DNA from 2 places in the Massilia sp. AB1 genome. Region 2 is predicted to be linked to the other one. Evidence: predicted binding sites of a transcription regulator. Region 2 holds the regulator's gene; the other holds the start of a gene.
What was found. Region 2 encodes HrcA, which represses chaperone genes, less so after heat shock. Its sites were predicted from a motif close to TTAGCACTCNNNNNNNNNGAGTGCTAA; they were not measured.
Positions count from the first base shown of each region.

Region 1: the regulator HrcA is predicted to act here: its motif matches at 3,451-3,477, upstream of groES (co-chaperone GroES).

Region 1 is NZ_JAGKSG010000024.1:45,129-52,834, reverse strand. Features, by position in the region: gene J8847_RS14945 (peptidase domain-containing ABC transporter) at 1-1,875, shown strand, start outside; gene J8847_RS14940 (EVE domain-containing protein) at 1,883-2,341, opposite strand; RNA gene ssrS (6S RNA) at 2,427-2,608, opposite strand; gene J8847_RS14930 (cell division protein ZapA) at 2,654-2,965, opposite strand; gene J8847_RS14925 (hypothetical protein) at 2,962-3,201, opposite strand; gene groES (co-chaperone GroES) at 3,569-3,859, shown strand; gene groL (chaperonin GroEL) at 3,905-5,551, shown strand; gene J8847_RS14910 (DoxX family membrane protein) at 5,645-6,040, opposite strand; gene J8847_RS14905 (LysR family transcriptional regulator) at 6,134-7,009, shown strand; gene J8847_RS14900 (hypothetical protein) at 7,113-7,454, shown strand; gene J8847_RS14895 (hypothetical protein) at 7,528-7,706, shown strand, end outside.
Region 2 is NZ_JAGKSG010000028.1:25,512-33,217, forward strand. Features, by position in the region: gene leuS (leucine--tRNA ligase) at 1-1,591, opposite strand, end outside; gene J8847_RS16155 (barstar family protein) at 1,805-2,131, opposite strand; gene dapB (4-hydroxy-tetrahydrodipicolinate reductase) at 2,133-2,945, opposite strand; gene J8847_RS16165 (outer membrane protein assembly factor BamE) at 2,942-3,550, opposite strand; gene fur (ferric iron uptake transcriptional regulator) at 3,629-4,057, shown strand; gene hrcA (heat-inducible transcriptional repressor HrcA) at 4,141-5,157, opposite strand; gene J8847_RS16180 (HAD family hydrolase) at 5,251-5,955, opposite strand; gene J8847_RS16185 (hypothetical protein) at 6,151-6,738, shown strand; gene J8847_RS16190 (hypothetical protein) at 6,757-7,380, shown strand; gene J8847_RS16195 (hypothetical protein) at 7,561-7,706, opposite strand, start outside.

The DNA of each region.
Region 1 (7,706 bases), on a different contig from region 2:
CTGCCCTGCATCCTGCACTGGGACCTGAACCACTTCGTGGTCCTCAAGTCGGTGTCGGCCAGCCATGTCGTGGTCCACGATCCGGCCGTGGGCGAACGGCGCATGCCGATGGCGGAATTCGCCAAGCACTTCACCGGCATCGCGCTCGAGCTGACGCCGACCGCGCAGTTCGAAGCCAGGGAAGAACGCCAGCAATTCTCGCTGATCTCGCTGATGGGACGGGTGGTCGGCCTGCGCCGCGGCCTGCTGCAGATCCTGGCGCTCGGCCTGGCCCTGCAGGTGTGCGCGCTGATCGCGCCCTTCTACATGCAGTGGATCGTCGACGAAGCCCTGCTGGCCTCGGACCGCGACCTGATCACGGTGCTGGGCTGCGGCTTCCTGCTGCTGGTGCTGCTGCAGACCGCGATCGGGGCGGTCCGCTCCTGGGTCACCACGGTGCTGTCCACCAGCCTGAACCTGCAATGGCTGGGCAACGCCTTCGCCCACCTGCTCAAGCTGCCCCTGCCCTATTTCGAGAAGCGCCACACCGGCGACATCGTGTCGCGCTTCAGTTCGATCCAGCGCATCCAGACCAGCCTCACGACCCAGTTCGTCGAAGGCGTCATCGACGGCGTGCTGGTGCTGGGCACCCTGATCATGATGCTCCTGTATAGCACCACCCTGGCGGCCGTGGCCTGCGTGGCGGTGGTCCTGTACGCGCTGCTGCGCTGGTCGATGTACCGCCCGCTGCGCGACGCCAACTCGGAACAGATCATCCACGCCGCCAAGCAGCAAAGCCATTTCATGGAGACGGTGCGCGGCATGCAGAGCATCCGCCTGTTCGGCCGCAGCGAAGAGCGCCGTTCGGGCTGGATGAATTCGCTGACCGATGAATTCAACGCCCAGCTGCGCATCGCCAAGCTGTCGGTCTCCTACCAGACCGCCAACACCCTGCTGTTCAGCGGCGAACGCGTGATCGTGATCTGGCTCGCGGCCCTGGCCGTGCTCAGTAACGAGTTCTCGATCGGGATGGTGTTCGCCTTCATCAGCTACAAGGACCAGTTCAGCCAGCGCATGGCGAGCCTGATCGACAAGCTGTTCGAACTGCGGATGATGCGCCTGCACGGCGAGCGCGTGGCCGACATCGTGCTGGCCGAAGCGGAACGCGACGACGAGGTCGCCGAGGTCGACGCCAGCCACATCATGCCGGCGATCGAGATCAAGAACCTGAGCTTCCGCTATTCCGACAGCGAACCCGAGGTCGTGCGCGGCCTCAACCTCAGTATCCCCGCCGGGCAGTGCGTGGCGATCACCGGCCCTTCGGGCTGCGGCAAGACGACCCTGATGAAGCTGCTGCTTGGCCTGCTCACGCCGACCGGCGGCGAGATCCGCGTGGGCGGCGTGCCCCTCGGTTCGCTCGGGCTGGGGAATTACCGCCACATGCTGGGGACGGTGATGCAGGACGACACCCTGTTCGCCGGTTCGATCGCCGACAACATCAGCTTCTTCGATCCCCTGGTCGACATGCAGCGCGTCTACGGCTGCGCCGAACTGGCCGCCATCGCGCCCGAGATCGCCGCCATGCCGATGGCCTTCAACACCCTGGTCGGCGACATCGGCACCGGCCTGTCGGGCGGCCAGAAGCAGCGCATCCTGCTGGCGCGCGCGCTGTACAAGAATCCGAAGATCCTGGTGCTGGATGAAGCGACCAGCCACCTGGACGTGTGGAACGAGCAGGCCGTGAACCAGGCGATCGCCAAGATCCCGCTCACCCGCATCATCGTGGCCCACCGCCCGGAGACGATCAACATGGCGCAGCGCGTGATCGTGCTGCAGAACGGCCAGGTGCTCCAGGACGTCACCAAGCCTGTGCCCGAGGACAAGCAGGCCGCTTGATCGGGCCTCAGGCCTTGAACAAGCCTTCGATGAAGCGCCACTCGGCGGCTTCCACCGGCGAGACCGACAGGCGGCTGCCTTTCGCCAGCAGCTTCATCCCCTCCAGCTCGGGATGGCTTTTCAGCTCGCCCAGGGGCAGCAGGCGGGTCTTCTTCACGTAGCGGATCTCGACCGAGAGCCACCTGGGGTTTTCCGGCGTGGCCTTGGGGTCGAAATAGCGGCTGCTTTCGTCGAACTGGGTCGGGTCCGGATACGTGGTGCCGACGATCTCGACGACGCCGGCGATGCCGATCTCGGCGCAGCTGGAGTGGTAGAAGAAGGCCAGGTCGCCCACCTGCATCTCGCGCAGGAAGTTCCTTGCCTGGTAATTGCGGATGCCGGTCCATGCGAAGCTGCGCGCCGGTTCCGCGGCGATGTCGTCGATGCTGATGTCGTCCGGCTCGGATTTGAGCAGCCAATAGCGCATGGCGCCTCCTGACAAAAACAAACGCGCCGGTGGCGGCGCGCAAAAGAAAAGCGGTTGCGTACCGAGTGCGCAACCGCCTGTGTATTGTTGCCCCGCCTGTGCCGTTTCTGCCGGCATCCCGAACCAGAACGGTTCAAGGTGGTCGCGGTCAGATCAATTTCGGGTTCGTCGGACTAGCGACGCTCACGCCCATCGAACGTGTTCCACAACCTATGCGTAAGAATGGTTCAAGGAATATATGGCAAATCTCGAACACCGCAGGGTAGTGCGCAGTTTACTCCCTTGGCCCGGCATGTCAAACGGTTTTGACCGTCAGGACAGATTTTCCTGCGGAGCGAGGGCCTTATCCAGCACCGTGTGCATGGCTTCCAGCTTCTGCTTGACTTCGAGGATGGACATGTCCGACAGCGGGCCCTGGGGCGATTTCACCGACAGGAATTCGGCCGCGACCGACAGCGCGGCCATGACGGCGATGCGGTCCGTGCCCTTGACCTTGCCCGAATCGCGCAGCGCGCACATCTTGCCGTCGAGGTAATGGACGGCTTCGCGCAGGGTGCGCTCCTCGCCCTCGCGGCAGGCCAGGCGGTAGGGCTGGCCCATGATGGTGACGTCGAGATGGATCATTGGGTGGCCTCGCTTTCGTCCGCACCGCCCTCGTCCGCCTCAGGGGCCGGCGGCAGCTGCCCGAGCAGCGCTTCCACGCGGCGCTGGGCTTCCTGCAGCCGCTCCTTGAAGGCGACGTTCTCGACGCTCAGCAAGTGGTTGGCCTGGCGCAGCAGGTAATTCTCGGCACGCAGCGACTGGGTCAGCTGGGCGAGCCGGTCGATTTTGTCTGAGAGGTCTTGGAATTCGGAAATCATTCGACACTATAGGACTGAGATGGTTTTTCCGTCAACCGAATCGCTGCACAAATGTCAATACCAGCCGGTGCGGCGAACTCTGCGGCACATGCGTGCGGCATGAAAGCGCAGCAGGGTGTACCCTGCCCGGCTTGGCAGTCAGGCAAGTGCCAGGAGCGGGCACATCCCTCCATTAGATTGTGCCATCGCAAAAAGATCAGTTAAACAAGCCACACTGTGGCTTGAAATGACAAATTATCGTCCCTATAATTAGCACTCGTTAGTAGAGAGTGCTAACAACTCTTTGCAGCCGACGCAGTCAGGCGACAAAACCTGATGCGGGGGCAATTGATAGCTAGTCAAACCATTGAAAGATAAGGAGTTTTGCATGAACCTTCGTCCTCTGCACGATCGCGTTATCGTGAAGCGTCTCGACCAGGAAACCAAGACCGCATCCGGCCTGATCATCCCTGATGCAGCCGCCGAGAAGCCGGACCAGGGTGAGGTGCTCGCCGTCGGCAACGGCAAAGTGCAGGATAACGGCCAGGTTCGTCCGCTGGAAGTGAAGGTCGGCGACCGCGTCCTGTTCGGCAAGTACTCCGGCCAGGCCGTCAAGGTCAACGGCGAAGAACTGCTGGTGATGCGCGAAGAAGACATCATGGCCGTCGTGGCACAGTAATCCCCTCCCTGACACACATTCACGAATCATTCGGAGATACAGAACATGGCAGCTAAAGAAGTAGTGTTTGGCGATATCGCACGCGCCAAGATGGTTGAAGGCGTCAACGTCCTGGCCAACGCGGTCAAGGTCACCCTGGGCCCGAAAGGCCGCAACGTCGTGCTGGAGCGCTCGTTCGGCGCCCCGACCGTGACCAAGGACGGCGTCTCGGTCGCCAAAGAGATCGAACTGAAAGACAAGCTCCAGAACATGGGCGCGCAGATGGTCAAGGAAGTCGCTTCGAAGACCAGCGACAACGCCGGTGACGGCACCACCACCGCGACCGTGCTGGCACAAGCCATCGTCCGCGAAGGCATGAAGTTCGTTGCCGCCGGCATGAACCCGATGGACCTGAAGCGCGGCATCGACAAGGCCGTCGCAGCGACCGTCGAAGAGCTGAAGAAGATCGCCAAGCCGACCACCACCTCGAAGGAAATCGCCCAGGTTGGCGCCATCTCGGCCAACTCGGAAACCTCGATCGGCGAGCGCATCGCCGAGGCGATGGAAAAAGTCGGCAAGGAAGGCGTCATCACCGTCGAAGACGGCAAGTCGCTGAACGACGAACTGGACATCGTGGAAGGCATGCAGTTCGACCGCGGCTACCTGTCGCCGTACTTCATCAACAACCCGGACAAGCAAGTCGCCGTCCACGAGAATCCGTTCGTCCTGCTGTGCGACAAGAAGATCTCGAACATCCGCGACCTGCTGCCGGTGCTGGAGCAAGTGGCCAAGGCCGGCCGTCCGCTGGTGATCATCGCTGAAGACATCGAAGGCGAAGCCCTGGCGACCCTGGTGGTCAACAACATCCGTGGCATCCTGAAGACCGTCGCCGTCAAGGCTCCGGGCTTCGGCGACCGCCGCAAGGCCATGCTGGAAGACATCGCCATCCTGACCGGTGGCCAGGTGATCGCCGAAGAAGTCGGCCTGACCCTGGAAAAGGTGACCCTGCAGGAACTGGGCCAGGCCAAGCGCATCGAAGTGGGCAAGGAAAACACCATCATCATCGACGGCGCCGGTTCGGCTGAAGCGATCGAAGCGCGCGTCAAGATGGTCCGCGTCCAGATCGAAGAAGCGACCTCGGACTACGACCGTGAAAAGCTGCAAGAGCGCGTGGCCAAGCTGGCCGGCGGCGTTGCCGTGATCCGCGTCGGTGCAGCCACCGAAGTCGAGATGAAAGAGAAGAAGGCACGCGTGGAAGACGCGCTGCACGCAACCCGCGCCGCCGTTGAAGAAGGCATCGTCCCGGGCGGCGGCGTGGCACTGCTGCGCGCACGCGCTTCGCTGGACATCAAGGGCGACAACCCGGACCAGGACGCAGGCATCAAGATCGTCCTGCGCGCCATGGAAGAGCCGCTGCGCATGATCGTCCAGAACGCCGGCGAAGAGCCGTCGGTCGTGGTCGCCGCCGTCCTGAACGGCTCGGGCAACTACGGCTACAACGCCGCCAACGGCACCTACGGCGACATGGTCGAAATGGGCGTGCTGGATCCGGCCAAGGTCACCCGCTCGGCGCTGCAGAACGCAGCATCGATCGCCGGCCTGATGCTGACCACCGACTGCATGGTCTCGGAAGTCGTTGAAGACAAGCCGGCCGGCGGTATGGGCGGCATGGGCGGTATGGGTGGCATGGGCGGCATGGACGGCATGATGTAATTTGCCCCCGGCGGCCAGGCGCGGGCAACCGCGCCATCCTCCACAAGAAAGCCCGCAAGGTTCGCGCCTTGCGGGCTTTCTGCTTTGTGCAGGCTAGGCGCGTACAGGCGCGGCATCGCGGCGCGCCACCGGTTTCGCCGGCAAGGCGCCGGCGCCGTCGCCGACCAGGAGATGGATGACCGAGACGGCCGCCAGGAACAGCGCGTAGCCGTTGCCGGCCGGGCCGGGAAGCGCATCGGCCAGCAGGGCCAGCATGGCGAAGGACGCCGCGCGGCCATGGAAGCCGAACAGGAGCAGCAGTCCGCCCGCCAGCTCCAGCAGCCCCGCCGGCCAGGTCAAGGGGGTGGGCATCCCCTGCTCCGCCAGGAAGACGGCGATGCCGGGTGCCAGGAAGGCCGCCAGGGTCAGGCAAGCGTGGGCCAGCCACACGGCGCCGAGGAAGAGACGCAGCAGCAGTGCGGCGGTCGATAAGGTACGAGAGTCGTTCATGATGGCTCCTTGGGTCGCTGGTTGAGATGGGATGACTTTATCTATGCATGAACGCAAGTAAAATAGGCATCCATGAAACCACCGTATGCAAAGATGCAATCGAAGCTCGGCTTGCCCGACCTGGAGATCATCCTGGCCCTGCACCGCGGCCGCACGCTGGCTGGAGCGGCCGAACGACTGAAGGTCGACACGTCCACGGTGTTCCGCTCGATCAAGCGCATCGAAAAGGACATCGGCGAGCTGCTGTTCGAGCGCGGCCGCCAGGGCTATGTGGCGACGGAACTCGGACGCACCCTGGCCAGCCACGCGGAGCGGATCGAAGCCCAGCTCGAGGAAGCGCGCGAAGCGGCGTTCGACCAGGCCGCCGAGCCCTCCGGCGCGCTGCGCCTCACCATGACCGACACCCTGCTGCACAGCGTCCTGCTGCCGGTGCTGCCGCGCTTCAGCGCCGCTTATCCGCACATTGGCCTGGATCTGGTCACCACCAATGTGCTCGCCAACCTGAGCCAGCGCGATGCCGACATCGCCATCCGCGTGACCTCTGCCCCGCCCGAGCACCTGGTCGGCATCCGGCTCGGCACCATGCGTTCGGCGGTCTACGCGAGCAAGGATTACCTGGCCCGGCAGCCGGAAGGCCGGCATGTCAGCGAGATGGACTGGATCGCGCTCGACGACAGCCTGCCCGACCATCCGTCCCAGCACTGGCGGCGCCAGCATTTTCCCAAGCTGGCGCCGCGCCACCGGCTCAGCAACCTGCTGGCGGTCGGCGGCGCGATCGCGAACGGGATGGGAGTGGGGATCGTGCCGCTCGCGGTGCTGCGCGGGCATCCGCAGGCCGTGATCGTCGACGGGCCGTTGCCCGAACTGGACATCGGCTTGTGGGCGCTGGCCCATCCGGACACCCGCTACCTCGGGCGCATGAAGGCGATGTTCGACTTCCTGCGCAGCGAGACCGTGCTGCCGGCCTGACCCGGTCGACACATTTGCTTACATCTGTTTCGTCGCGGTGACGGCAAGATTCGCAATCGGCGGCTACATTGGCGAAAAGACATCCATCAGACCGGGACGATTCATGAAACCACTCTCGATGTTCCTGCTGCCCGCCCTGCTGTTCGCCGTCCAGGCTCCGGCAAGTGCCGATTCGTGGAAGCACGAGCGCGGCCACGGCCACTACCAGCGCGAATACAAGGAAACCTATTGGGACGGCCACTGCAAGGTCGAGCGCAAATTCAAGCGCAATGGCGACTATAAGGAAAAGCGCAAATGCCGCGCGCCGCGCCATGCCTATCACGACCGCTACCGCTATGAGGAACCGGTGGTCTATTACGTGGAGCCGCGACCGGTGTACGTGCGGCCGCGTCCGGTCTACGTCGAGCCCGGTGTCTCGGTCCACGGCAGCTTTTACTTCCGCTAGACCAAGCCAGCTCATCTGTTGCCGCGCGGACAGGCATCGTTTAGTATGACCGCCTCACCTTACGAGGCTTCTCATGTCCGATCGCGCCGCTCTTCCCTCTTCCCTGCGCCTGCTGGCCGTATCGCTGGCGCTCGCCTGTGCCTTTGCCGGCTGCAAGCGCGCCGAGCGCGAGGCGCCGCCGCAACCGGCCGCCGAGAAACCGGCTGCGCCGGCAGTGCGCACGAAAGAGCAGGCCATGAACTCGCTGCTCGA
Region 2 (7,706 bases):
CGACCATGGCCTCGTTCGAACCCGGCGAGGTATAGCGCATGTAGTACCAGGACGAGTCGATGAAGGTGTCCATCGTGTCGGTCTCGCGGCGCGCCGGCTTGCCGCACTTCGGGCAGTCGCACTTCAGGAAGGCTTCATCCTTGTTCAGCGGGTTGCCGGTGCCGTCCGGGACCAGGTGTTCCGGCAGCACGACCGGCAGGTCCTGCTCGGGGACCGGCACCGCGCCGCAGTCGCCGCAGTGGATCATCGGGATCGGGGTGCCCCAGTAGCGCTGGCGCGAGATGCCCCAGTCGCGCAGGCGGAAGGTGGTCTTCTTCTCGCCCAGGCCCTGGCCCGCGAGGTCGCCCGCGACCGCATTGACGGCGGCGGTGTAATCGAGGCCGTCGTACTTGCCGGAGTTGATGGTCTTGCCGTGCTCCTTGTCGCCGTACCACTCCTGCCAAGCGTCCAGCGAGAACTCCTGGCCTTCGACGGCCACCACCTGCTTGATCGGCAGGTCGTATTTCTTGGCGAAGCCGAAGTCGCGCTCGTCGTGCGCCGGCACGCCCATCACGGCGCCGTCGCCGTAGGTCATGAGGACGTAGTTGCCGACCCAGACCGGCACCTGCTCGCCGGTCACCGGATGGGTGACGAACAGGCCGGTCGGCATGCCTTTCTTTTCCATCGTCGCCATGTCGGCTTCGATGACGGAACCCATCTTGCACTCGGCGATGAAGGCGGCGAGGTCCGGGTTGTCCTTGGCGGCGTGCTGGGCCAGCGGGTGTTCCGCGGCCACGGCGCAGAAGGTCACGCCCATGATGGTGTCGGCGCGGGTGGTGAAGACCCAGAGCTTGCCGTCGTTGATCAGCTCACCGGCTTCGTCCATGACCACATGCGGGAAGGCGAAGCGCACGCCGGTCGACTTGCCGATCCAGTTGGCCTGCATGATGCGCACGCGCTCCGGCCAGCCCGGCAGCTTGTTGTCGACGTAGTCGAGCAGCTCGTCGGCGTAGTCGGTGATGCGCACGTAGTACATCGGGATCTCGCGCTTCTCGATCAGCGCGCCCGAACGCCAGCCGCGGCCGTCCACCACCTGCTCGTTGGCCAGCACGGTCTGGTCGATCGGGTCCCAGTTCACGGTGCCGGTCTTCTGGTAGATGATGCCCTTCTCGAGCATCTTGAGGAACATCCACTGGTTCCACTTGTAGTATTCCGGCTTGCAGGCGGTCATTTCGCGCGACCAGTCGATGGCCAGGCCCATCGACTCCATCTGCTTCTTCATGTGGGCGATGTTCGAATAGGTCCACTCGCTAGGGGGCACGTTGTTGGCCATCGCGGCATTCTCCGCCGGCATGCCGAACGCGTCCCAGCCCATCGGCATCAGGACGTTGTAGCCGTTCATGCGCAGGTAGCGGTACATCACGTCATTGATCGTATAGTTGCGCACGTGACCCATGTGCAGCTTGCCCGACGGGTAAGGCAGCATCGAGCAGGCGTAATACTTGCCTTTAGGGAAACGCGGGTCGTTCTCGACGGCTTTGTAGGCCTCGATCGACTTCCAGTAGGCCTGGGCGGCCTGTTCGACTTCGGCTGGACTATATTTTTCTTGCATGATTTCTGCAGACGTAATGAGGGTGGAACAGAACATTATACTGGTTCGTTTTGCACTGCGGCGAAGTGCGATGCTGCAGGGATAAGCAGCGGCGGCGACGTTGCTTTTAGCACCACAAAACTAAAGACCGTCATCCCGGCCTTCGCCGGGATGACGGTCTTATGACTGGGGGCGGGTTTTGAGGCCGCGGGGCGGTATTAGTGCAGCGGTCAGTTAGCGCAGCACCAGTTCCAGCGCCGGCTTCTCGCCGTAATCCTCATAGCGCTCGTTGATGCCGCCCACGCAGAAGGCAATCTCTTCCAGCAGGTCCGGCACGACGGCCTTCATCTTGTCGGCATCCGCAATGACGATCTCCAGCACCTCGTTCGGCTTGAGCCGGAACTTGGTCATGTTCTCCTCGTCCCGCAGGTAGCTCATGCAGTCCACCCAGGCATCGATGGAATCCGCATACGACGCCGGAAAGCCGAACGCGCGCCGGCTCTCGGCGTGGAAGGAGGCCTCGTCGACGATGGCCGCGCCGTTCAGTTCCGCGACCGCCATATCAAGCCTTCAGGCCCAGCACGTCCTGCATGTCGTACAAGCCGTTCGGCTTGCCCGCCAGGAAGCGCGCGGCGCGCAGGGAGCCGTGGGCGTAGGTCACGCGGCTGCTCGACTTGTGGCTGATCTCGATGCGCTCACCCGTCCCCAGGAACATGACGGTGTGGTCGCCCACCACGTCGCCGCCGCGCACGGTGGCGAAGCCGATGGTCGACGGATCGCGCTCGCCGGTCACGCCTTCGCGGCCATAGACGGCGCATTCCTTCAGGTCGCGCCCCAAAGCATCTGCGATCACCTCGCCCATCTTGAGCGCGGTGCCCGAGGGCGCGTCCACCTTGTGGCGGTGGTGCGCTTCGACGATCTCGATGTCGTAGCCTTCCGAGAAGCTCCTGGCCGCCATTTCCAGCAGCTTGAGGGTGACGTTCACGCCCACGCTCATGTTCGGGGCGAACACCACGGCGGTCTTCTCGGCCGCGGCGCGGATCGCGGCCTTGCCGGCCTCGTCGAAGCCGGTGGTGCCGATCACCATCTGCTTGCCGTTGGCGGCGCAGTATGCCAGGTGATGCAGGGTGCCTTCCGGGCGCGTGAAGTCGATCAGCAGGTCGGCCTTGGCCAGCGCGGCGGCCAGGTCGGACTGGATGATCACGCCGGTCAGCTGGCCGGCGAAGGCGCCGGCATCCATGCCGATCGCCGTCGAACCGGCGACGTCCAGCGCGCCCGCCAGTTCCGCGTCCGGCGCGGCCTGGATGGCTTCGATCAGCATGCGGCCCATGCGGCCGCTGGCGCCTGCAACGGCGATCTTCAGCGGTGCGCTCATGGCTGGATCACAGGTGCGCCGCCGACCTTGACCGGTTCGACCGGGCGGGTCTCGGGCTTGTTCTTCGGGATCCTGGCCGGGCCGGCGATGCGGTCGATGTAATCGCGCTCGCTCGGCAGGTTGCCGCCTTCGAAGCGCTCGACCACGTCGTTCTTGAAGTAGACGGTCACGCGGCTGGTGGTCAGCTCGCCGTTGCCGCGCGCCAGGTAGAACGGGTAGTCCCAGCGGTCGCCGTGGAACATGTCGGTCAGCAGCGGGCTGCCGAGGATGAAGCGCACCTGGTCGCGGGTCTGGCCCACCTTCAGCTGGCTTAGCATCTCCTGCGAGACGAAGTTACCTTGCTGGATGTCCGGACGGTAGGGCGAGAACACCCACAGGAATTTCTGCAGCTTGGTGACCGTCGTGGTCTGCGCGCCCGCATTGGCGGCCGCGGCCGATTTTTCGGCGGCGGCAGCGGCGGCGGCCGGGTCCGTATTCACCGGCGCTGCCGGACGCGTCTGGTTGCGCCAGCTGGCGCAGCCCGAGAGCATCAGGGTGCACGCGAGGCCTGCCGCGAGGGCAGCCCGGGCGGAGAATCGATGAAAAACGGCATGTTTGACGCGCATAGATAACCTCAAAACGTTTGAGCGGGAGCTCCAAAACGCTATATCATAAAGCACTCCGCCAAACTACGAGCAACAAACATGAGTAACAACCCGACCGACCTGAAGGCCAGCGGCCTGAAGGCTACCCTGCCGCGACTGAAAATCCTGGAGATTTTCCAGAACAGCGAAGTGCGGCACCTGACGGCGGAAGACGTCTACAAGATTCTCCTGGCCGATAACATGGACGTGGGCCTGGCGACTGTCTACCGGGTCCTGACCCAGTTCGAGCAGGCCGGCCTGCTCAACCGCAACCACTTCGAGACGGGCAAGGCCATTTATGAGCTGAATGCCGGGTCGCACCATGATCACCTGGTGTGCCTGGATTGCGGACATGTCGAGGAGTTCTACGACGAAGAGATCGAATCGCGCCAGCACAAGATCGCGACCGAGCGCGGGTACAAGATCGCCGAGCATGCGCTGGCGATTTATGGGAATTGTGTGAAGGTGAATTGTCCGAGGAAGCAGTAAATACGCTTTTCGGCTGATCGGCGAACTTGGATCCCGGCCTTCGCCGGGATCCAAGTTCATCAGCACGCCACGAGCGTGCTTTTTTACGGCTGGCTCAACGCATTCGACAGCAGCTTCGCCGTAATATCCACAATCGGAATCACCCGCTCGTACGCCATGCGCGTCGGCCCGATCACCCCCAGGGTCCCGACGATCCGCCCATTGACCTCATACGGCGCCGTCACCACGCTCATCTCGTCCATCGGCACCAGCTTCGACTCCCCGCCGATGAAGATCTGCACCCCGCCCGCCTTGCTGGACACGTCCAGCAGCTGCATCAGCCCGGTCTTCTGCTCGAACATCTCGAACATCTGGCGCAGCGAAGTCATGTTCGACGACAAATCCGACACCGACAGCAGGTTGCGCTCGCCGGCGATCACCATGTCGTCGCCCTCGGCCATCGCCTCGCTGCCCGCCTCCACCGCCGCCTGCATCAGGCGGCCCATGTCGTCGCGCAGCTGGCGCAGTTCGCCCGTCAGGCGGGCGCGCACCTCGTCGAAGGTGAGGCCGGCGTAGTTCTGGTTCAGGTAATTGGCCGACTGGGTCAGCTGGCCCGGCGTGTAGTCCACGTCGGTCAGCAGCAGGCGGTTCTGCACGTCGCCGCGCGGGTCGACGATCACCAGCAGAATCCTTTTCTCAGACAAACGGAGGAATTCGATCTGCTGGAACACTGATTCGCGGCGCGGGCTCTGCACCACGCCGGCGAACTGCGACAGCGAGGACAGCATTTGCGCCGCGTTGGCGATGATCTTCTGCGGCTGCTGCACCGGCAGGCGCATGCGCTCGGCGGCGACCGCCTGCTCGTCGATGTGCTGCACGGTCAGGAGGGTGTCCACGAACAGGCGGTAGCCGCGCGGCGTCGGAATGCGCCCGGCCGAGGTGTGCGGGCTGGCCACATAGCCCATCTCTTCGAGGTCCGCCATGATATTGCGGATCGTGGCCGGCGACAGGTCCAGGCCGGAAATCTTCGACAGCGCGCGCGAACCTACCGGCTGGCCGTCGGCGATATAGCGTTCGACGAGCGCTTTGAGCAGGGTTTGTGCACGGTTATCGAGTTGCATGATTCTTGGAAGCAAAAGAGTTGCTGCCTATATTATAGATAGGTGGGGACGCGAGACGGCAAGCGCAAGCCCGGCGCTGCGCCAGCTCAAGCATCAATGGTGCTCGCGCCTGAGCCAGGCTATCAGCCCGTCCAGGCTCGTCACCTCGGCGTCGGGCTGCACCAGGTGGGGGATCTCGTTGCGCTTGCCGACCCGGTTCATCCAGACGGCGCGCAGGCCGGCGCGCTGGGCGCCCTGGACGTCGAGCAGCAGGTCGTCGCCCACGTACACCGCCTCGGAAAAGCGCACGCCGAGCGCCGCGCAGCCGGCCTGGAAGATCTCGGGAGCGGGCTTGGCCTTGCCGAAGCTGTGGGCGGCGACCGAGGCGTGGAAGTGGCGCGCCAGGCCGATGGTCTCCAGGTCGGCGTTGCCGTTGGTCACGGAACCGATCAAGACCCGGCTCTTCAGGCGCAGCAGGCCGGGCACCACATCGTCGTAGGGAATCACGGCATTGCGCGCGGCAAAGAACTCGACCATGGCCAGCTCGACCTTGGCGGTATCCTCGCCCGCCTGCTCGAAGGCCGCGATCAGGCCGGCGCGGCGCAGGGCGCCCAGGTCGAGCTGGAATTCGGGCCGGCTGGCGAGCAATTCCAGGCGCGCCTGGCGCAGGGTCTCGATCGTGTATTGCTGGGCCACGCGCGGCGCGTGCCGGGCCAGCCAGGCGTACAGGATCTTTTCTGCTTCGATGATCACGGGCGCGATCGGCCACAGGGTGTCGTCAAGATCGAACAGAACGGCTTTTGGCCAGGGTCTCGTCATGGTGCATGGGGGAGAGGGAGTCTCCCCAAGCATAGCGAGCCGGTCCTCGAAAATCAATCGCGTGCAGACGTGGTTACACCGTGATACAAAGGCAAATGGACCAGCTGCTTGCCAAATGGACTAAAATGTTGGGCGATTTTGTCTCATCCTTCCCTGATTTGGCTTTTTTCCCGTCCGATATTTTGGAGTAAGTACATGAAGAGTTCCTACCTGCGTGCCGGCGCCGTGCTGGCATGCACGCTTGCGCTGTCCGCCTGTGGCGGTGGCAGTGATGGCGAGCTCGCCATCGGCGGCAACTTCACCGGCGTCACCAAGACCGGCCTGGTCCTGACCCTCAACGGCGGCTCGGATTACGCCGTCACCCCGACCACGAGCGGCGCCGGCACGTACTACTTCCCGAATCTGGTGGAAACCGATTCCCAGTACAACGTCGAAGTCAAGACCACCCCGGACAACGTCGAGAAATGCGACGTCGTCGGCGCCAGGGGCCGCGCGGTCTTCGCGACCAACCGCGTGGACGTCGTCTGCACCTTCAAGACGCACGCCTTGGGCGGCAGCATCGGCAACCTGACCGGCAGCGGCCTGGTGCTGGTCAACGGCTCGGACCGCGTGGCGGTGGCCGCCGGCGCGACCAGCTTCGCCATGGCCAAGGTGCCGCAGGACGGCGTGTACGGCGTCGCGATCCTGACCCAGCCGGCCGGCCAGACTTGCACGATTGCCAACGGCACCGGCAAGATGGGCGCCGCCGGCATCAACAACCTGGCCGTTACCTGCACCCCGTAAATTCTCCTGGAGTCATTCATGAAGTCTTCCCTGATCCGTCCGGCGCTCGCGCTGGCGCTGGCCCTGGGTCTGTCCGCCTGCGGCGGCGGCGGCAAAGCCGAGTTCACCGTGGCGGGCACCGCCAAGGGCCTGATCTATCCAGGCCTGACCCTGTCGACCAACGGCATGACCATCACCGTCAATCCGCCGGCCACGCCGGGCGCCGACGTGAGCTATTCCTTCCCGAACAAGCTCGAGTACGGCGACGAGTACAACGTCAAGATCGACGCCGAGCCGGCGCACCAGAACTGCGGCTTCGCCCAGACCTACCGCGATCCGATCAACCGGGACACGGCCGGCCGCCTGGAAAAGATCAATGTCATCGTCGAGTGCGGCATTGACCTGCATACCGTCGGCGGCTCCGTGACCGGCCTGACCGCGGACGGCCTGGTGATGACCAACGGCAGCACCGGCGGCACCGTCACCCTGCTCAAGGGCGCGACCAGCTACGCATTCGGGGCGCCGGTGGCCTACGGCATCACCTACGGCGTGACCATCCTGACCCAGCCAACCGGCCTGACCTGTACGGTGGCCAACGGCGTCGGCACCATGGGCGACGAAGACGTGAAGAACGTCAACGTGAACTGCGTTGCGAATCCCTGATCAGATATACGCAATTCTTATGTCGAGTATTTGAAAGAGAAATTGGACTTATATGCTGTAACGCAGCATACTTGCTCCTGTCTCCTCCAACTCTCCTCAGAAAAGAATTGGATTTAGCCCGCCCTCCAAGGCGGGCTTTTTTTTGCCCGCGCGCCTGGGAGAGGGAGCCCGGAGCCAAACTCAGCGCGCGGCGCTGACCTTCACCACGGCGACCTTGCTCATGCCGACCGAGACCTGGGCGGCGTAGTTGTCGGCGGCCTTTTCGGTCGCGGCCACCGCATAGCTGCTGCCGCCGACGACGATCAGGGCTGCGAGGAAGACGGCTT